Regions from separate parts of the Promicromonospora noduliphila genome, predicted to be linked through region 2. Evidence: riboswitches for the same ligand, from Rfam matches in the RefSeq annotation. Region 2 holds a riboswitch; the other holds the start of a gene.
What was found. A riboswitch is a leader RNA that binds a small molecule or an ion and turns the genes downstream of it on or off. The one in region 2 is predicted to bind FMN.
Positions count from the first base shown of each region.

Region 1: it holds a riboswitch for FMN, as region 2 does, so the genes downstream of both, ribD (bifunctional diaminohydroxyphosphoribosylaminopyrimidine deaminase/5-amino-6-(5-phosphoribosylamino)uracil reductase RibD) here and pnuC (nicotinamide riboside transporter PnuC) in region 2, are expected to answer to the same signal.

Region 1 covers NZ_CM167806.1:2,871,515-2,882,254, reverse strand. Annotated here, with positions in the region: gene AC0QU1_RS12625 (LuxR C-terminal-related transcriptional regulator) at 179-790, shown strand; gene AC0QU1_RS12620 (DUF2306 domain-containing protein) at 889-1,557, shown strand; FMN riboswitch at 1,628-1,762, shown strand; gene ribD (bifunctional diaminohydroxyphosphoribosylaminopyrimidine deaminase/5-amino-6-(5-phosphoribosylamino)uracil reductase RibD) at 1,906-3,108, shown strand; gene AC0QU1_RS12610 (riboflavin synthase) at 3,108-3,779, shown strand; gene ribB (3,4-dihydroxy-2-butanone-4-phosphate synthase) at 3,776-5,182, shown strand; gene ribH (6,7-dimethyl-8-ribityllumazine synthase) at 5,179-5,658, shown strand; gene AC0QU1_RS12595 (hypothetical protein) at 5,897-6,508, shown strand; gene AC0QU1_RS12590 (phosphoribosyl-ATP diphosphatase) at 6,575-6,838, shown strand; gene hisG (ATP phosphoribosyltransferase) at 6,935-7,798, shown strand; gene AC0QU1_RS12580 (PH domain-containing protein) at 7,804-8,328, shown strand; gene AC0QU1_RS12575 (DEAD/DEAH box helicase) at 8,350-10,245, opposite strand; gene clsA (cardiolipin synthase ClsA) at 10,688-10,740, shown strand, end outside.
Region 2 covers NZ_CM167806.1:5,666,352-5,677,091, forward strand. Annotated here, with positions in the region: gene AC0QU1_RS24715 (ABC transporter permease) at 112-1,767, opposite strand; gene AC0QU1_RS24720 (ABC transporter ATP-binding protein) at 1,764-2,753, opposite strand; gene AC0QU1_RS24725 (TetR/AcrR family transcriptional regulator) at 2,823-3,539, opposite strand; gene AC0QU1_RS24730 (uracil-xanthine permease family protein) at 3,637-4,899, opposite strand; gene AC0QU1_RS24735 (poly(ethylene terephthalate) hydrolase family protein) at 4,941-5,807, opposite strand; gene AC0QU1_RS24740 (LLM class F420-dependent oxidoreductase) at 5,982-6,911, opposite strand; gene AC0QU1_RS24745 (hypothetical protein) at 6,936-7,193, shown strand; gene AC0QU1_RS24750 (TetR/AcrR family transcriptional regulator) at 7,204-7,953, shown strand; FMN riboswitch at 8,034-8,170, shown strand; gene pnuC (nicotinamide riboside transporter PnuC) at 8,286-8,969, shown strand; gene AC0QU1_RS24760 (acyl-CoA dehydrogenase family protein) at 9,059-10,291, shown strand; gene AC0QU1_RS24765 (sensor histidine kinase) at 10,385-10,740, shown strand, end outside.

The DNA.
Region 1 (10,740 bases), 2.8 Mb from region 2:
TCCGAACACCGCTGGACGTCCGGACGGCACGGCAGGTGCGAACGCGACCGAACGTGGGGACAGCGCCGCGCCTCAGGAGGCCGCGGAACGCGGGAGCAGCGGCGGACCTGCCGGCGACGGCCGCCCCATCAGAGTCCTCGTGGCGGACGACCAGGAGATCGTGCGCACGGGCCTGTGCATGATCCTGGGTGCCCAGGACGGCATCGAGGTCGTCGGCGAGGCGGCGGACGGCGACACCGCCGTCGAGCTGGCGCGACGGCTGCGGCCCGACGTCTGCCTGTTCGACATCCGGATGCCCGGCCTCGACGGGATCGGGGCGACCCGGCTGCTCGCGGGGCCGGGTGTGGCCGACCCGCTCGCCGTCGTCGTCATCACCACGTTCGACCTGGACGAGTACGTGTACGGGGCGCTCCGCGCGGGCGCGCGCGGCTTCCTCCTGAAGGACGCCGGCCCCGCCCTCCTGGCCCAGGCCGTACGGGCCGCCGCGACCGGGGACGCCCTCATCGCGCCGAGCGTCACGACCCGCCTGCTCGAGGCCTTCGCCGACGTCGGTCCGGCCGCACAGCCGCCCGCGCAGCCGCTCGACCCGCTGACGGCGCGCGAGGAGGAGGTGCTCCGTGCCGTCGCGCGCGGGCGGACCAACACCGAGATCGCCCACGAGCTGTTCGTCACCCTGAGCACGGTGAAGTCGCACGTCGCGAACCTGATGACGAAGGTGGGCGCGCGCAACCGCGTCGAGATAGCGCTCTGGGCGTACGACACGGGCCGGGTGCGGCCCGGCCGGCCCTGAACTGGCCCGACGAGTCGTACTTTCGGCCAGGCCGAAACCGGACGAGACCGGCCCACGGGCCGATGACGCGACCCCGCCGCACCCGGGACGCTCGACGCATGACGACGACCGACGCAACAACCGCCCCGACCCGTCCCCGGCGCACCGAGTGGCTCGTGCCCGCCGGGCTGCTCCTGCTGTCCGTCATCCCGGCGCTCGGAGGTGGTTTCCGGGTCACCGAGCTCGCGTCCGACCCGGCGGTGACCGCCGAGAACGCGCGGTTCGTGAACCAGCCCTTTCCGGTCCTCGTGCACATCGTCTGCGCGACGACGTACAGCATGCTGGGCGCGTTCCAGTTCGTTCCGAGCCTGCGCCGACGCCGGTGGCACCGGTGGGCCGGACGGGTCCTGGCGCCCGCGGGCCTCGGCGTCGCGCTGACCGGCCTCTGGATGACGGCGTTCTACGACCTGCCGCCCAAGGACACCGCCGTCGTCAACGGGGTGCGCTACGTGGTCGGCGTAGTGATGATCGTGTCGATAGTCCTGGGGGTGCGTGCGGCCCTGCGGCGGGACTTCGTGGCGCATCCAGCCTGGATGATGCGGGCGTACGCGCTGGCGATGGGCGCGGGCACGCAGGCGTTCCTGCTCGGGCCGTACCTGGCCGTCAGCGCAGCCCCCAGCCCCGTGACCATCACGGTCCTGATGACGGCGGCGTGGGTGATCAACATCGTGGTGGCCGAGTGGGTGATCCGGCGCCGGCGCGGCCCGCGTGCGACAGTCCGCGCGTGATCCTCCGCCTGTGACGCAAGGCACGGTCTCGCCGGCCCGAGGCTGTGGCATCCTGTGGGCAGCAGTGCACACACGTGCTCCGGGGTCGGTGTAATTCCGAGCCGGCGGTGACAGTCCGCGACCCGCGTCCTTCCGCAGGAAGGCCGGTTGACCTGGTGGAACTCCAGGACCGACGGTGAAAGTCCGGATGGGAGGCAGCACGTGCGGCGTCGCCGTCCCCTGGGGCGCGTGACGTCGTGACGCCGTGCGCGCGCAGGACCGTCTCGGTCCCGCGTCGCGCACCCGTCGTCCACCCCCGGAGCGCCGACGCTCGGGGAGGACGGCATGAACCAGGCACCGCAGGCCCGCATGACAGGCTACGCGGGAACACCCACCGGACCGCTCGCTGCGGCCGAAGTTCTGCAGCAGGCCATGCGCCGCGCCCTGGCGCTGGCCGCGCTGGGCCCGGCACACGGTCCGAACCCGCGCGTCGGCTGCGTGCTCCTGGACCCCGACGGTCGCACGGTGGGCGAGGGCTTCCACCGCGGCGCCGGCACGCCCCACGCGGAGGCGGCCGCCCTGGCCGACGCGCGGTCGCGCGGAGTCGACGTGCGAGGGACGACGGCGGTGGTCACGCTGGAGCCGTGCGCCCACCACGGCCGCACCGGCCCCTGTGCCGATGCCCTGATCGACGCCGGCGTCGCCGCCGTGCACGTGGCGGTGAGCGACCCGAACCCCGTGGCCACCGGCGGCGCCACCCGGCTCCGGGCCGCCGGGATCGAGGTGACCACCGGTGTGCTCGCGGACGAGGGCGAGGAGCTGCTCCGCGCCTGGCTGCACGCGGTACGCACCGGCCGCCCCTACGTGACGCTCAAGCTCGCCACCAGCCTCGACGGCCGGGTCGCGGCCGCCGACGGGACGAGCCGCTGGATCACCGGCGAGGCGGCGCGGGCGCACGCGCACACGGTCCGCGCCCGGGTGGACGCCATCGCCGTCGGCTCGGGGACCGCCCTGGCCGACGACCCGGCCCTCACCGCGCGGACGGCCGACGGCGGCCTCGCCGAGCACCAGCCGCTCCGCGTGGTGCTCGGCACCCGCCCCGTGCCGGACGACGCCCGCCTGCGCGGGCCCGGCGGCCCCCTGCTGCACCTGCCGGGGCGCGATCTCGACGCCAGGCTTCGCGAGCTCGGTGACCGGGAGGTGCGCCACCTGCTGGTCGAGGGCGGTCCCACCCTGGCGACCGCCCTGCTGGCCGCCGACGCCGTCGACGAGCTCCACGCCTATGTGGCGCCGGTGCTGCTCGGGGCGGGCGCCACCGCCGTCGGCGATCTCGAAATCACCACCATCGGGGCGGCCGCGCGGTTCGCCACCGGGGAGGTGACCCGGCTGGGCGACGACGTGCTCGTGGTCGCGCGCCGGACGGGGCGTCACGGCTCGCCTGCCGGGCGGGCCGATCCCGCCGATGCGACGGCGCCCGCGCACTCCGCGGCGGATGCGCACTCTGCCGCACCTGGGCACCCGGAGTCTGTTCGCCCCGCCCACCCCGCTGGACCCGTTCAGGAGGAGATCTGATGTTCACCGGAATCGTCGAGGAGCTCGGCACCGTCATCGCGTTGGAGCGGCCCGGCGCCGCCGGATCTGGCGGGGCACCCGATGCCGTGCTGACCGTCGCCGGGCCGCTCGCCACGTCCGACGCCCAGCCGGGCGACTCGATTGCCGTCGACGGCGTGTGCCTGACCGTCACGTCCGTGGCCGACGGCGCGTTCGTCGCGGAGGTGATGCCGGAGACCCTGCGCCGCACGTCGCTCGGCGGGCTTGCCCCGGGCGACCCGGTGAACCTGGAGCGCGCTCTGCCCGCGAACGGCCGGTTGGGCGGGCACGTGGTGCAGGGACACGTCGACGGCGTCGCGACACTGGTGCGGCGCACGCCCGGCCCGCGCTGGGACGACCTGGAGCTCGCCGCGCCCGCCGCCCTGACCCGCTACATCGCGGAGAAGGGCTCGGTCGCGCTGTCCGGGGTCTCGCTCACGGTGACGTGGGTGTCGGACGACGGCTTCGGGGTGTCGCTCATCCCGACCACGCTGGCGGTGACGACGCTCGGGCGGCTGGTCCCCGGCGACGTCGTCAACGTGGAGGTGGACGTGCTCGCGAAGTACGTCGAACGACTCATGGCGACCGGTGCGGTCGCCCGGTCGGCCGCGAACGGCGTGGTCGGCGACCTGGCTGCCGAGGCGGCACGATGAGCGCGCTGCGCGCCGTGCGCACGGCAGAGAGCGGCCCGGCAGAAACGAGCGGCGTTGACACGAGCCTGGTCGAGCGGGCCTTCGCGGAGCTCGCCGCAGGGCGGCCCGTTCTGGTGGCTGACGACGCGGGCCGGGAGAACGAGGTAGATGTCGTCTTCGCCGCGCGGACGGCGACGCCGGAGTGGGTCGCATGGACTGTGCGGCACTCGTCGGGGTACCTGTGTGCGCCGATGCCGGCGCACCGCGCCGACGCGTTGGAGCTGCCGCTGATGGTGGAGCGCAGCGAGGACCCGCGAAGGACCGCCTATACGGTCTCCGTAGACGCGGCGGTGGGTGTGACGACGGGGATCTCGGCTACGGATCGTGCGCTGACGCTGCGGACGCTGGGCGACGCGGCGGCAGGCGCGCGGGATCTGATCCGGCCCGGGCATGTGCTTCCGCTGCGGGCTCGCGCGGGTGGAGTGCTGGAGCGGCCTGGGCACACGGAGGCCGCCGTGGACCTGGTGCGGTTGGCGGGTGGCGTTGCCGCAGACCTGGGAGAGGTGGGTGCGATCGCGGAGCTGGTTCGGGATGACGGAGCGGTGATGCGGCTACCCGAGGCCCGTGCCCTGGCGGTGGAGGCGGGTCTGGTGGTGCTGACGGTTGCCGATCTGGTGGCGTGGCGCCGGGCGTACGACCCCGTGGTGGTGGCCGACGGCGGTCCTGGTGCGCGGGTGCATCGGGCGGGGGAGGCGTCGCTGCCGACGCGGTACGGGGATTTCCGTGTGGTGGCATACCGCGATCTGCGTTCGGGTGCGGAACACCTGGCGTTGACGCCGCAGGGCTCAGTGCACGCCGGCGGGAACGGCATGCCGGGAAGCTCGGTGCAGGGATCGCTGGTGCGAGTGCACTCAGAGTGCCTGACGGGCGACGCGCTGGGCTCGCTGCGGTGCGACTGTGGTCCGCAGCTGCAGGCGTCGCTGGCGGCCGTGGCCTCCGAGGGCGGTGCGGTTGTCTACCTGCGTGGTCATGAGGGCCGGGGGATCGGCCTGTCCGCAAAGGTGCGGGCGTACGCGCTGCAAGATGCGGGGCGCGACACGGTGCAGGCGAATGTGGACCTGGGGCTTCCTGTGGATGCGCGCGAGTACGGCGCGGCGTCGGCGATCCTCGCGGACCTCGGGCTGGACGGAGTGACGTTGCTGACGAACAACCCGGAGAAGGTCGCAGGCCTCCGAGCGGCCGGTACGGACGTCGTCGGGCAGCGCGGCTTGGTGGTGGGCCGCGGGGTGCACAACCACCGGTACCTGGAGACGAAGCGGACGGTGCTGGGGCATCACATCGGGGACGTGGACCTGGATGACCTGAAAGCCGAGCTGGGCAGGAACAACCTGGACATGACAGAGGACGAAGGAGCATGCGCATGAGCGGGGCCGGAGCACCGAAGGTGACCGTCGACGGTACGGGCCTGCGGGTGGTTGTGATCGCGGCGAGCTGGCACGAGCAGGTGATGGACGGCCTGCTGGAGGGCGCCCGGCGGGCGCTGCGTGCCGCGGGCGCGGACTGGACGGAGGTGCGGGTGCCGGGTTCGTTCGAGCTGCCGGTGGCCGCTGCGCGTGCTGCGGCCGGGGGAGCGGACGCCGTCGTCGCGCTGGGCGTGGTGATCCGGGGCGGCACGCCACACTTCGAGTACGTGTGTTCGGCGGCGACGTCGGGCCTCACGGACGTGAGCGTGCGCACCGGTGTGCCGGTCGGGTTCGGCGTGCTGACGTGCGACGACGAGGCACAGGCGCTGGACCGGGCCGGGCTGGAGGGCTCGCACGAGGACAAGGGCGCCGAGGCGGCCGAGGCCGCGGTGGCCACCGCGGTGACGCTGCGTGACCTGAGGCTCGCTCCGGCCTGACGGAGCTCTGATGCAGTGCTGATGCGGCGATTCGCCGAGTACTGCATTAATAGTGTGCCAAGCGTTCAGACCATCACCCCATCACCCGAGAAAAACCCACCACCAGCCTGAAAGAACGAAGCCGCCGGCACATGTACGGGGTATGAGAACCTCACGTGCGCGACGGTCATCGCGGCCGGCACCTCTGCTGGGACGTTCGACGCTGGCGGCGGTAGCCGTCGCGGTCACGATCGCGGCGATGGCGGGCGGGCTCGCCGGCTGTGCCTCCGCGCAGCCGGCGGGGGGCACCGAGCGGACAAGCACCGCCGACCCGTCGGGCGGTCCGGCGGAGAGCCCCACGCAGGAACCGCCGCAGGACCCGACGGATCCGCAAGGTGTTGCGTGCGTCGACTGGGTCTCGTTCGCGACGCCGGTCGAGGCGGCGTCCGACGCGGGCGCCGTGCTCCGCGGGACCGTCGTGGAGCAGGACGGCACGGTAGCGATGTACGGGGTCGAGTCCCAGCGCTGGCTGGTCGACGTCGAGGAGGTGCTCGAGCGGCCGGACCCGCCGTCGGGCCGCCCGCAGACGCAGCCCGAGCTCGACGTCTCACCAGGGGAGCGGATCGCCGTCGTCTCCACGCCCCAGACCTGCAGCAGCGAGGCCTACCCCGAGGGCGACCCGCTCGGTCCGGACTCCGGTCTCGCCGGAGCGGACGGCACGGTGATCGTCCTCCTGTCCGCCGCGTCGGGGGAGGACACGGGCGAGGACTCGGGGGAGGACGCGGTCGGCTACCACCTGATCACCCCGTACCAGGGCGTGATCACCCCGGCGCCGGGCGGTGGGGTGCCGGAGGAGTGGCCGGCGCCATAGTGGGGACGTGGCCACCACGTGGGACGAGGGCGGGTAGTGCCCCCGCCGCCCGACTAGGCTGAGCCCGTGAAGACCTTCGAGACCCTGTTCGCCGAGCTGACCGAGAAGGCCGAGACCCGCCCGGCGGGTTCCGGCACCGTGGCCCAGCTGGACGCCGGCGTCCATGCGATCGGCAAGAAGGTCGTGGAGGAGGCCGCGGAGGTCTGGATGGCGGCCGAGTACCAGTCGGACAGCGAGACCGCGGAGGAGATCTCGCAGCTCCTGTACCACCTGCAGGTTCTGATGGTCGCCAAGGGACTGACCCTCGAGGACGTGTACGCGCATCTGTGACCCGGCCCCGGCGCCGCTCGACCACCACCGGTCGGGCCGGCGCCGGGAGACCCGGGTCCGCAGGTCCGACGCACACCCAGAGAGGAAACCAACCACATGCTGCGCATCGCCGTCCCCAACAAGGGCTCGCTGTCCGGGCCCGCCTCCGAGATGCTGTCCGAGGCGGGCTACCGCCAGCGCCGGGACACCCGCGAGCTCGTGCTCGCCGACCCGGAGAACGACGTCGAGTTCTTCTTCCTGCGCCCGCGCGACGTCGCGGTCTACGTGGGCACCGGAACGGTCGACGTCGGCATCACCGGCCGTGACCTCATGCTCGACTCGGGCGCCGACGCCGTCGAGCACCTCGGCCTCGGGTTCGCCCGCTCCACGTTCCGCTACGCGGCACCGGCCGCCGCCGGCCAGGCCGACCCCGTGACCCAGGTGAGCGACATCGCCGGGCGGCGCGTGGCGTCGTCGTACACCACGCTCGTGGCCCAGCACCTCGCCAAGCAGGGCATCGAGCCCGCCGCGATAGTGCACCTGGACGGCGCCGTCGAGTCGAGCGTGCGGCTCGGGGTCGCCGATGTGATCGCCGACGTCGTGGAGACCGGCACGACCCTGCGGGCCGCGGGCCTCGAGGTGTTCGGGGACCCGATCCTGCGCTCGGAGGCCGTGCTGATCCGCCGGTCCGACGCCGAGCCGCCCGCCGGCCTGGACGTGCTGACCCGTCGCCTGGAGGGCGTCATCACGGCCCGCGAGTACGTGCTGATGGACTACGTGGTCCCCGCATCCCGGCTGGAGGAGGCCGTGGCGATCACACCGGGCAAGGAGTCCCCGACCGTCTCGCCGCAGCACCACAGCGACGCCTTCGCGGTACGGGTCATGGTCCCGCGCGGCGACACCAACCGGATCATGGACGCGCTGTACGACGTCGGGGCGCGCGCCATCATCGTCACGTCGATCCACGCCTCCCGGCTGTAGACCTCATGGGCGCCGAGACCAGCAGCAGCGCCGCCGGCGGCGGAGCCGACGACCGCCGGGGCGACGGCCACGGGGGCGAGGACCGCTTCCGCACCTTCCGCGGCCGCTTCGGCACGCCGACGGCGTACGGCCTGGCGCTGCTGTCGGCCGGCGGGTGCACGTTCGTGGCGCTGGCGGCCACCGGCCAGGGCGCCGACACCGCCAACCGCGTGGCGATCATCGTGTTCGGGCTGCTCGGCGCCGTCATCGCCTGGCGGTTCGGCGCCGTGCGCGCCGTCCCGGACCGGACCGGGCTCACCGTGATCAACTACGCCACGAGCCGCCGTCTGGCCTGGGCCGAGATCGTGACCGTCCGGTTCGGGCCCAACGACCCGTGGGTGCACCTCGACCTGGCCGACGGCGACGTGCTCGCCGTCATGGGCATCCAGCGCGCCGACGGCGAGCACGGCATGGCCGAGGCCCGCCGCCTCGTGGCCCTCATCGCCGAGCTGGGCGAGGGGAGCGAGCCCGACCAGGGCCACCCGAGGTAGCCCCGAGGTAGCCATGATCGGTCAGTGGCTGCTGCGCGCCTCGCGGTGGGCGGCACCGCGGGAGCGGGGCCCACGCTCGCCGTCCGGACGACGGTGGTCGCCACCACCGCGCGGGGCCCGGTCGCCGCGCGGCGCGCCCCGGTCCAGCGTGATGCGCAGCGGCTTGCCGGCCACGCGCGCCCGGGCCAGGCGGTCGAGCGCCTCGGCGTCCAGCGGCGCGGTGATGTCCACCAGCGAGAAGCTGCCGAAGATGTCGATCTTGCCGACGTCGGCGCCGGTGATGCCGCCCTCGCCCGTCAGCGCGCCGACGATCCCGCCCGGCTGCACACCGTGCGTGTGCCCGACGGCGATCCGGTACCGCGTGCCACGCGCCGGACGGCGGATGCCGCGCTCACCCTCGAACCGGCCGCCCTCGAAGCGCCCGCGCGACGACCGGTCGCCCGACCGGTCGTGCCGGTCGCCCTCGCGGCCCGCCCGCCGGGCGGCAGCGGCCTTGGCCTCGGCCCGCTCACGCTCGTACTCCTCCTGCTCCGCGCGGGCACGCGGCCCGTCGTCGCCCACCGCGAGCGCCGCCATGGCGGCGGCGACGTCGACGGGGTCGACGTCGTGCTCCTGGGCGTAGGTGCGGATCATCTCGGTGTACAGCTCGAGGCGGCCGGCCTCGCGGCGCGCGGCGACCTTGTCGAGGGTGCGCTTGACGCGGTGGGCCGACACGTCCTTGGGGGAGGGGATGTCGACCTCTTCGAGCTGGGTGCGGATGGTGCGCTCGATGCTGCGCAGCTTGCCGCGCTCGTGCGGGGTGACGAAGGTGAGGGCCTCGCCGGTGCGTCCGGCGCGTCCGGTGCGGCCGATGCGGTGCACGTAGGCCTCTGGCTCGCCGGGGACGTCGAAGTTCACGACCAGGCCGATGCGGTCCACGTCCAGGCCGCGGGCGGCGACGTCGGTGGCGACGAGCACGTCGAGGGCGCCGGAGCGGAGGCGCTCGACGATCTTCTCGCGCTCCTTCTGGGCCACGTCGCCGGAGATGGTGGCGGCGGAGATGCCCTTTTCGACGAGGGCGGAGCCGACATCCTCTGCTGCGCCGCGGGTGCGGGTGAAGACGATGGCGGCGTCGGCGTCGGACGTGGCAAGGACGCGCGCGAGGGAGCCGATCTTGTGGCGGAACGGCACGACGGCGTAGGTCTGGCGCACCGAGGTGACGGTCGAGGACTGCCGGGCGACGGCGATCTGGACCGGGTCGGTGAGGTGCTGGTCGGCGACCTTGCGGATGGCGGGCGGCATGGTCGCGGAGAACAGGGCGACCTGCCGCTTGGCGGGGGCCTGGCCGAAGATCTCCTCGACGTCCTCGGCGAAGCCCATGCGGAGCATCTCGTCGGCCTCGTCGAGCACGAGGAAGCGGATGTCGTCGAGGTTGAGGGCGCCGCGCTCGAGGTGGTCCTTGATGCGGCCGGGGGTGCCGACCACGACGTGCACGCCGTCGCGCAGGGCGCGCTGCTGGGGTACGTAGGGGGCGCCGCCGTAGACGGGCAGCACGCGGACGTCGTCGAGCCTGGTGGCGAACGACTCGATCGCGTCGGCGACCTGCATCGCGAGCTCGCGGGTCGGCGTCAGGACCAGGGCCTGGACCTTGCGCAGCGCGGGGTCGACGGCGGCGAGCAGCGGGAGGCCGAACGCGGCGGTCTTGCCGGTGCCGGTCTGGGCAACGCCCGTGATGTCCCGGCCGGCCAGGAGCTCGGGGATCGCCCGGGCCTGGATGGCCGACGGCGTCACGAAGCCGAGCTCGCTGATCGCGGCCATGAGCGGGGCGGGCAGGTCGAGGCTCGCGAACGTCGGGCCGGTGGGCTCGGGCGCGTCGGCCTCGGGGGTGACCTGGTCGGCGTCAGCGGGCGCGATCAGGTCAGGGGTGTCGATAGACATGCAGTAGTGCACCGTTCGTCGTCGGGAGGGAGTCAGGGCCGAGGTGAGGGCCCTTGCGTCGCTCGCTCCCGAAAACACCTTCCCCGCAGCCAGGGCTGCGGGCCTGCCACGCACGCTGCGTGCACACACGGGAAGACGACGAACTCCAAGGGGTGTGCCACCACCCTATCGGCTGCGGGCCGGTAGAGCACAGAGGCAGGGCGCGTGACGTGCAGCACGCGGGTCGGCGAACCGGTCGGCGAGGAAGTCGGTTCCGGCGAACGTCACGGGTACCGGCGCACGGCGTCGTACGTGGTGAGGGGGCCGCGAGGCCGCCTTCGAGGGGGACCGTACGGCGGGCGGACGGCGTGTGCCGTACGGATACGCAACGGTCGCCACGTAGGATGGCGGCCGAGACGAACCGGCGTGAGCAAGGGCGGTGCGCGTGTCCACTGGAGCGGAGATGAGCTCCCGGATCCTGACCGTGCCCAACGTGATCAGCCTGGTGCGGCTGGC
Region 2 (10,740 bases):
GCCGGCCGCCGGATCGGCGGCCCGGCAACGATCGCTGCCGAGATCGTTGCCGGAACGTCACCGGCCCGCAGCCCGGGCCGGTGACGTCCCCTCCGCTCGGTCCCGGCGGGTTCAGACGCTCGGGATGTCCCGGCGCCGGAACCCCAGGAACGCGAGCGCGAACAGCACGACGGCGACGCCGCCCAGGCCCCACAGATGGGAAGCCTCGACGCCTTCGAGCGCGGGGCTGCCGACCCACCAGAACGGCGAGATCTTGCGCGCCCACTCCGGCAGGTCGAACAGGTCGGCGAACATGCCCACCAGGAAGATGTACCCGATCATCACCCACGCGATGCCCGTCGCCTGCGGCAGCCAGGCGTAGAGTGCCGCCGCGAGTCCCAGGAGCACGGCGAGCGCGGGCAGGTACACGAGACCGAGCTCCAGGTACTCCTCGAACGCGAGCTCGTCGTACCCCGTGGACGCGGCGCCCAGCCACAGGGCGAGCGCGCCGGTGACCTGCACGACCGCGGTCCCGAGGACGGCGACCACGAGGGAGGAGCCGAGCCACCGCCCGCGGGACACGGGCGCGGCCAGGGAGATCTCGGTCCGGCCGGCCTCCTCCTCGCCCTTGACCCGCAGCGTCGCGGCGATCCCGTAGGCCCCCGCGCCGGCCGCGATGTAGAGGCCGAAGATCCCGAGGAACGTCCGGACCATGTCCTCGCCGCTGCCGAGCAGGGCGGCGTACATGGGGTTCCCCTCGACGGCGTCCAGCATGTTGGGCACCTCCCTGATGACGGTGCCCGAGCCGAGCCACATCACCCCCAGGCCGAGCCCTGTCCACATCAGGGCGCCCCGCTGCTGCACCCACGCCAGCGCGGCGGGGCCGGCCAGCGAGGGCGCGGCGTCGGCACGGCCCCTGCGCACGGCGACCAGGCCGGCCCCGAAGTCGCGGCGCGACCCCAGGTACGCGGCCAGGACGATGAGCACAACGATCGCCGCGGCGCACAGGCCGAGCGGCCACCACCGCAGGTCCACGAAGACGCGCGTCTGCTGGACCCAGGCGATCGGCGAGAGCCACGACAGCGCGTTGCCGTGCTCCTCCTGGATGTCGCCGAGGGCCCGCAGCAGGAACGCGGCGCCGAGCACGGCGAGCGAGAGGCCGATGGCGCCCCGCCCGTGCTCGTAGGCCTGCGCCGCGACGAGCGCGACGGCCCCGAAGACGAGCGCTCCGAGCGCTATGGCGAACGTCATCGCGAACGACTGCGCGGCGTCGAAGTCCTGTGCGGCGACCGTCGCGCCGCTGGCGAGGGCGATGACCACGTTCATGATCAGGACGAGGAGCAGCGCGGCGACCGACGGCGCGTGCCGGCCCACCTTGCCGGCGCGCACGAGCTCGGACCTGCTGCTCTCCTCCTCGGACCGGGTGTGGCGCACGATCTGCAGGATGCTCATCACGGCCAGGGTGAGCACGACCCAGAGGATGAACTCGTTCGCCACGGCGGCGCCCGGCGTGTAGTCGTCGAGGCCGTAGCCGGGCCCCGTCATGGAGACCATCGCCGGCGACGAGACCAGCACGGACCGGGCCTCGCTGGCCGCGGGGTCGTCGAGCAGCACGTACTCGCCCAGCCCGCCCGCGTAGAGGAGCGTGACGCCGAGCGTCCACCAGAAGATGCGCATCCGGTCCCGGCGCAGCATGAAGCGCAGCAGGCTCCAGGTCCCGGTGAGCGTCGAGCCGAACGCCGGCCGGGCCAGGGCAGGGGCCGACGGCGTCGCGACGGCCGCGCTCATCGCGCACCCGCCTTCTTGGCGGGCGAGCCGTTCGCCGCCGCCGCGGCCTCCGCGGCCGCCTCATCGGCGTCGAGCACGTCGCCGTAGTGGCGCATGAACAGGTCCTCCAGCGACGGCGGGGTCGCGGTGAGGCTGCGCACGTCGAGCGCGGTGACGGCGGACAGCACCGCGCCGATCTGCGTGTTGTCGGCGTCGAACGTGACGCGCGTTCCGTCGTCGGTCACGGTGCTGACCAGGTCGTGGACGCCGGACAGCGCGGCGACCGCCGCCGGGTCGCCGCCCACCACCGCCGTCACGCTGGTGCGCGTGAGGTGGCGCAGCTCGTCGAGGGTGCCGGACTCGACGTCGGTGCCGTTGCGGATGATCGTGACGGTGTCGCAGACCTTCTCGACCTCCGACAGGATGTGGCTGCTGAGCAGCACGGACCGGCCTGCGGCCTTGGCCTCGCGGATGTACTCGGTGAACACGGCCTCCATGAGGGGGTCGAGGCCGGAGGTGGGCTCGTCGAGCACGTACAGCTCCGCGTCGGTCAGGAAGGCCGCGACCAGGGCGACCTTCTGACGGTTGCCCTTGGAGTAGGTGCGCGCCTTCTTGCGCGGGTCGAGCTCGAAGCGCTCCAGCAGCTCGGCCTTGCGCGCCGCGAGCCGCGCCCGGTCGTGCCGGCCGCTGAGCCGGGCGAGGTAGTCGATGCACTCGCCGCCGGTCAGGTTGGGCCACAGGCTCACGTCGCCGGGCACGTAGGTGATGCGCTTGTGCAGCTCGACGGCGTCGCGCCACACGTCGCCGCCGAACAGGCGCGCGGAGCCGGCGTCCGCCCGCAGCAGGCCGAGCAGGATGCGGATGGTGGTGGACTTGCCGGCCCCGTTGGGGCCGAGGAAGCCCCGGACCTCACCGGGCCGCACGGTCAGGTTCAGGCCGTCGAGGGCCCGCACGCTGCCGAAGGACTTGTCCAGGTCGTGGATCTCGATAGCAGGTGTCGCGGTCATGACAGGTTCGCTCTCTGACGTCGGTATGGGAGACGTAGCAGGGCAGCGCTGTGCGGCCGGCGGTGCCGGTCAGGCTGAGGCGGGCGCTGTCCCGTCCTGCGACGGCGGGTCCGGCACGTACAAGAGGTACTCGTCGAGCATGCGCCGTGACGTGAGAAAGCCCTCGGTGAACAGCTCCAGCATGGGCAGGTAGCTGGTGGCGAGGTAGTTGCGGACGATGGCCACGAGGTCGGCCGGGTCCGACGGCGGGTTGAGGGTCACCTCGAGCAGCAGCGCGCCGAGCGCGGAGAGCGTGAGGTAGCGCGCTCGCGCGACCTCGTCCCGGCTGGGCACGATCACGCCGGCGGCGACGCCGTCCTGGGTGTAGCCCTCGGCGTCGGCGACCATGTGGCCGATGAACTCGCGGGCCAGCGGGCTGCCGTCCTGCATCGACCGCAGGACGTACCCGACGATGGGCGCGTTCTCCTCGGCTCCCGCGAACTTGTGGAAGAAGCTCTGGCCCGCCGCGGCGTCGGCCACGTTCTCGCGCTTGAGCCGGCGGATCTCGGCCAGCAGGTGCGCGTCGCACTCGGCGCGGAGCTTGTCCTTCGAACCGAAGTGGTGCATCACCAGGCCCGCGCTCACCCCGGCGTCGGCGGCGATGGCGCGCACCGGGACGCCGAAGCCGTCCACCGCGAACCTGCGGATCGCGGCGTCGCGGATCCGGGCGCGCGCGGTCAGGTCGGAGACGGCCGGGGGGTTCCCCGCCGGCTCTCCTACCCTGTCCACCCTGTCGGCTGAACGCACGTTCAGTATGCTATCCACGTGTTCAGCCCGGCGTCCAGACGGTTGTCAGACGCACCGGTCACCCCGGGTGGCCGGCACGTCTGACACGGGGAGTGGCTCAGCCCTGCGCGGTGCCGCGCCAGCGGCCGATCGCGCGCATGACGTGGTAGATGACCAGGGCGGCGGCCGTGCCCAGCGCGATGCCGCCGAACTGCAGGTCGCCGGCCGTCCACGTGTAGTCGGCGATGCCGATGACGAGCGGGACCGCCGCGGTCGTCAGGTTCACCGGGTCGGAGAAGTCGACCTTCGCCTGCACCCAGATCCGGGCGCCGAGGATGCCGATCATGCCGTAGAGCATGGTCGTGACGCCGCCGAGCACACCCTCGGGGACGGTGTTGATGAGCGCGCCGAACTTCGGCGAGAGGCTGAGCAGCAGCGCACCGGCCGCCGCCACCCAGTAGGCGGCGGTGGAGTACACGCGGGAGGCAGCCATGACGCCGATGTTCTCCGCGTACGTCGTGGTGCCGGAACCGCCGCCCAGCCCGGCGAGGGTGGTCGCGACGCCGTCGGCCAGGAGCGCGCGGCCGGTGAGCCGGTCGTAGTTGCGGCCCGTCATGGCGGCCACCGACTTCACGTGTCCGACGTTCTCCGCGATGAGTACCAGCACCACCGGGAGGAACAGCCCGAGCACGGCCGGGTCGAACGACGGCGTGGTGAACGTCGGCAGGCCCACCCATGCCGCGCGGCCGACCGCCGTGAGATCCACCTCACCGCGCGCGGCGGCGAACGCGTACCCGACCACCACGCCGAGCAGGATCGCCAGGCGGCCGACGATGCCGCGGAACAGCACCTGGATCAGGATGATCGAGGCGAGGGTCACCACGGCCGTGAGCGGTGCCACCTGGAAGTTGTTCCAGGCCGCCGGCGCCAGGTTGAGGCCGATGAGCGCCACGATCACACCCGTCACGACGGGCGGCATCGCGAGCTGGATCCAGCGCGGCCCCGCGAAGTGCACCACCGTGCCGACGGCCGCGAGCAGCACGCCCGTGACGAGGATGCCGCCGAGCGCCACGGACTGCTCGCCGGTCGCCGTGACCGCCGTGATCGGCGCGATGAACGCGAAGCTCGACCCCAGGTAGCTTGGCAGCCTGTTCCCCGTGATGAGCAGGAAGCCGATGGTGCCGACCGCCGAGAAGAACAGCGTGGTCGCCGGGTCGAACTCCGTGATGACCGGCACCAGGAACGTCGCCCCGAACATCGCGACGACGTGCTGCAGGCCGATCCCGACGGTGCGCGGCCAGCTCAGCCGCTCGTCGGGGGCGACCACCTCGCCGGGGGTGATGTGCGCGCCGTCACCGTGCCGCTTCCAGCCGAGTCGCATCTGCTTGTCCTTGATCTCGCAACGGGTAAGTCGCGCGGATCTTAGTCGCAGGTGTCGCGGTACTCGCTGATCTCGGCGTCCGCGGCCGGCGGCGGGCAGAGGAACTGCTCGTACCGCTCGTCGTCGTCCACGTACCGCTTGAGCCAGGAGATGCTGTACCTGGCGATCGTCGTGTCGGGCACGTTGGGCGCGGAGTGCGTGGCGTCGCGGAGCTCGAGGTAGGCCTTCTCGCCGTCGGCCGGCAGCGACTCGTACATCGGCTCGGCGTGCGTCCGCACCCGGGCGATCGTGTCGTCCTCCGCGCCGATGACCAGCGTCGGCGTGGTGACCTCCGGGAACGTCTTGTCGATGTTCCACGGCGTCAGGGGCACGGCGGCCTGCAGCGCGGGGCGGTCCTTCGCGGCCTCCAGGCTGCCGCCGCCGCCCATCGAGTGACCCATCACGGCCAGCCGCTCGTGGTCGATCCGCGAGGCCACCGCCGTGCCCCGCAGGTAGTCGAGCGCCGCGAGGAGCTGGTCGCCGCGGCGGGCGGGCAAGTCCGCGGTGGAGCGGGTGTCGATGGTGAAGACGACGAAGCCCTGCGAGGCCAGCCGCGGGCCGAGCCAGGCGATGCTGGCCTGCGTGGCCGTGTAGCCGGGGGCGATGGCTACGGCGCCGAAGGTGCCCTCCGACGTGTCGGTCGGGTAGTAGACGGTGCCGCCACCGAAGCCCACGGCGGCGGCCCGGGAGATGACTATTGCTCCGACGTCGAAGAACCCCACGGGCGCCTCGATGCTCTCCTCCGTCGGGTCGGGGCCACGCTGGTAGCCGTCGTCGGCCACGGCGCTGGTCGGGCCGGCGACCAGGGTGGACGCGGCGAGCACGGAGGCGGCCAGAGCGGCGCGGACAGCACGAGAAAAGCTCTGCATGAGGTTCTCCTGAGGTGTGTCGCAACGAGCGGCTGACCCGACCCTAGGAAACATCTCTCCGCTCGGCCCGCCGAACGGGTGATCCGCCCCCGCGACGACGTCGGCGCCGCCGACGACAACGCCGACGGCGGGCGCGGACGACGGCGGCGGCCGCCGCGGGCGCGGATCACATCGTCAGCCGAGCTGCGGCCGCACCTCGCGCGCGATCAGGTCGAGGTGGTCAAGGTCGGCCAGGTCCAGCACCTGCAGGTAGACCCGCTGCACGCCGTCGGCCTCCAGGGCCTTGAGGCGGTCCACCGCCTCGGCGACCGTTCCGGCGATGCCGTGCTCGCGCAGCTCTGCCGGCTCGCGGCCGATCGCCGCGGCGCGCCGGGTGAACTCGGCCTCGTCCTTTCCGACGGCGGTCACGAGCGCCACCGACTGGATCATCGAGTCGGGCGTGCGCCCGGCGTCGGACAACGCCTTCTCGATGACCTTGATGCGCGGGCCGACGGCCGAGATCTGCGGGAAGGACTGGTTGTACTCGTCGGCGTACCGGGCCGCGAGCGCCGGCGTCCTGCGGGGGCCGCCGCCGCCCACGAGCACGGGGATCCGCCGCTGCACGGGCTTGGGCAGGGCCGGCGAGTCGACGAGCCGGTAGTGCTCGCCGGAGAAGGAGAACGTCTCGCCGGCCGGCGTGCTCCACAGCCCGGTGACGACGGCGAGCTGCTCCTCCAGGAGCCCGAACCGCTTGTCGGGGAACGGGATGCCGTAGGCGCTGTGCTCGGCGCCGAACCAGCCGGTGCCGAGGCCGAGCTCGACCCGGCCGCCCGACATCTGGTCCACCTGCGCCACCTGGATGGCGAGGACGCCGGGGTGGCGGAACGTCGCGGAGGACACCAGCGTGCCGAGCCGCACGGTCGACGTCTCACGGGCGAGGCCGGCGAGCGTGACCCAGGAGTCGGTGGGGCCGGGCAGGCCGTCGCTGCTGCCCATGGCGAGGTAGTGGTCGGAGCGGAAGAACGCACTGAACCCGAGTCGTTCGGTCGCCTGGGCGACGGCGAGCTGGTCGTCGTACGTCGCGCCCTGCTGGGGTTCGGTGAAGATGCGCAGGTCGAGAGTCACGCGCAGCACACTACGCTCGACCCCGTGACCGGCATCCGTTGGAGAAGTCTCGCCACCGTCCTCGCGGGCGGGGTGATCTTCCTGGTGTGCATGGTCGGCGTGGTGCTCGGTCACCTGTGGTCCGCCGTGCCCGGCGCGCTCGGCCTCTTGATAGCCGTGCGCGAGGTGCGTTACCTGCGCAGGCTGCGGTCAGGGAAGATCTCGGCCAATCAGGAAAATTCGCATCATGAACGCCATTCGTCATTCAAGGACTCTTCACGTCGCCCGGGGGGCACGCGGTAGCCTGCCTGGCATGACCGCCGTCCGTACCCACACGCACGCGCAGGCAGTCGACGCGGCGGTGGACCTGTTCACCCGGCAGGGGTACGAGGGAACCACCGTCGAGGAGATCGCCGACGCCGCGAAGGTCAGCCGTGCGACGTTCTTCCGCCGGTTCCGCTCGAAGGAGGACGTGGTCTTCGCCGACCACGAGCTGCTGCTCGAGGAGGTGGTGGTCATGCTGGCCGCCACCCGGCCCGACGCCCGCGCCAGCGAGGAGTCGGGGCACGACCTCGGCCGCTCGTGGGACCCCGACGTCGACCCGTACCTCGAGGTGTGCCGCGCGGCGCGCATGGTCTTCGACCACCATGTGGGCCAGCGCGAGACCTCGCTCGCCCGGTACGCGCTACTGCAGCAGGTCCCCGCCCTGCGCGACCGCGAGCTCGTCACCACGCACCGCTACGAGCGGGCGTTCACGCACTACCTGCGCGACACCCTGCCGCCGGAGCGGTCCGCCTCCACGGCGTCCATCGCCTTCGCGGCCTCCGTCGTCGCCGTGCACAACGCGATCCTGCGGCGCTGGCTGCGCACCCCCTCCCTCGACCTGCGGCCCGAGCTCGAGGAGGCGTTCGCCGACCTGCGGCGCGCCGCCGTCCTCGGCGCCGCAGCCAACGCCAAGGCCGACGACGGCGGCACGGCCGCCCGCCGGGTGGTCGTCACCGTCATCGACGGCCTGGCCGGGCCCGACGAGGTGGCCCGGGCCGTCCGGGACGCGCTCGTCTGAGCTGTGGCGGGCGCGACATTCTCGCGGGAATGGCGCCGTGGCATCCTGTGTTCCGCTAGACATCGTGCAGCAGCAGTTGCACACGTGCTCCGGGGTCGGTGAAATTCCGAGCCGGCGGTGATAGTCCGCGACCCGGGTCTCTCCTGCGGGAGAACCCGGCTGACCTGGTGAGATTCCAGGACCGACGGTGAAAGTCCGGATGGGAGGAAGCACGTGCGGCGCGCGCCGGCGACCCTTCGGGGCGGCGGCCGGGCGCCGTCGTCGGCGTCCTTGTGGCGCGCCAGCCCTCACCCCGGAGTCCCGTGTGGGACTTCGAGGAGAGGGAAAGAGACATGGACTGGTTCCGCGCCGCCTACGACGCGACGTTCCTGGTCGGCGACCAGCAGATCTACTGGCGCGAGGTGATCGGCAACCTGTTCGGGCTGGCGTCGGCGCTCGGTGGGCTGCGCCGCAAGGTGTGGGCCTGGCCGGTGGGCATCGTCGGCAACATCGTGCTCTTCACGGTCTTCATGGGCTCGTGGTTCGGCGAGACGACGCGGGCCGACATGCTGGGCCAGGCCGGCCGCCAGATCATGTTCATCGCCGTCTCGGTCTACGGCTGGTACCGCTGGCGGGAGACCCAGCGGCAGGGCGTCGACACCGTCGCGGTGCACCCCCGCTGGGCATCGTGGCGGGCCCGGGTCGGCCTGATCACCGGCATGGTCGCGGGCACGCTGCTCCTCACCCCGCTGTTCCGCGCCCTCGGCTCGTTCGAGCCGGTCTGGGCCGACGCGTGGATCTTCACCGGCTCGGTGCTCGCGACCTACGGCATGGCCAAGGGCTGGGTCGAGTTCTGGCTGATCTGGGTGGCCGTCGACCTCGTGGGCACGCCGCTGCTGTTCTCGGCCGGGTACTGGGCGACCGCCCTCATGTACGTGATCTACGGCGCGTTCACCCTGTTCGGGTTCTTCGCGTGGTGGCGCATCAACCGCCGCGAGACCGGCGACGCAACAGGGCTCGCCACGGCGTCGGCCTGAGCTGGGCGGCGCCGGCACGAGTCTGGGGCGAGCCGGAGATGAGACGTAGTCGCTTGACCTGATATCCGGTACCGGAGCACCATGGAGGCATGACTCAGACTCCCGGGGTAACGGCGCCCGACTACGACGTCACGCAGCCGCTCGACATCGACTTCGCCGGCGCCTTCGCCGACGTCACCGAGGAGGAGCGGGCCTGGCAGCTCGGCGTCCGCCGGTTCGTGCAGGACGAGGTCCTCCCCGTCATCGACGGCTACTGGGAGCGGTACGAGGTCCCGATGGACCTGGTCAAGCGCATGGCCGAGCTGGACTTCCTGCGCGACGGCGTGGACGTGCCCGGCTTCCCGAAGATCTCCAAGATGGCCGAGGGGCTGGCCGCGATGGAGATGTCGCGCGGCGACGGCTCGGTGACCACGATCTGCGGTGTGCAGGGCGGCCTCGCGCTGCGCTCGATCGTGATGCTCGGCTCCGACGAGCAGATCGAGAGGTATGCCGGCCCGATGGCCCGCGGCGAGATCCTGGGCGCGTTCGCGCTGACCGAGCCGACGCACGGCTCCGACTCGGTGGGCCTGGAGACCTCGGCGGTGCGGACCACCCGCGACGGCGTCGAGGGCTACGTGATCAACGGTGAGAAGAAGTGGATCGGCTTCGGCTCGATCGGCGACATCTCGGTGGTGTGGGCCCGGCTGGTCGGCGACGACGGCGACAACCAGGTCCACGGCTTCATCGTGCCCCAGAACGCCCCGGGCTACGACGCGAAGACCATCGAGGGCAAGGTCTCGCTGCGCGCCATCCACCAGGCGCACATCGTGCTGAACGACGTGTTCGTCCCGACCGACAGCCTGCTGCCGAAGTCGCGCTCCTTCAAGGACACCGGCCGCGTCCTGTTCGCCACCCGGCTGGGCGTCGCGTGGGGCGCCGTCGGCCAGGCCATCGCCTGCTACGAGGCCGCCGTGGCCTACTCGAAGCAGCGGGTGCAGTTCGGCCGGCCGCTCGCCGCGAGCCAGATGGTGCAGGAGCGCCTCACCAGGATGCTGTCGATCCTCACGCAGATGCAGCTCCTCGTGAAGCAGATGACCCGGCTCGACGAGGCCGAGCAGCTCACCGGCCCGCAGGCCTCGCTCGCCAAGTACACGTGCACGCGCGGCGCGCGCGAGATCGCCGCCATCGCCCGCGACCTGCTCGGCGGCAACGGCATCCTGCTGGAGAACCGGGTGGCCCGGCACTTCGCCGACATCGAGGCCCTGCACACCTACGAGGGCACCGAGAGCATGCAGGCGCTGATCATCGGCCGCGAGATCACCGGCACCAGCGCGTTCGCGTAACCCCGGTACGGGGGCGGGGTAGGGGCAACCCGACCCCCGTCCCGTGGGGTCGCATCATGTCCCGGGCGGGGGCACCGGCCTAGTGTCGTGCCCATGAGCAGCGATGACGGGCCACACCCCGGCGAGGAGCGCCCCGTCGACGAGCACGTCGCCCCGGCGCTCACCTCGGCCGACGGGTTCTTCCGGGCGCCGTTCCACCCAGCGACCTGGCGCGCCCTCGCCGCGCTCGCCGTCGGGTGGTTCTGGCACCTGACGGCCGGGCAGGTCCTGTGGATCCTCGTCCTGGTGTCGGCGGGCCTGGTCCCGGTGTTCGGCGCCGGGGTGCCGCTGCTCGCCGCGGCGCTGATCGCGGCACGCTGGTTCGGCGCGGCCGAGCGCGCCCGCATCGCCGCCCAGACCGGCGTCTCGATCCCCGCCCCGCGACCGCGTCCGGTGCCCCAGGGCTTCTG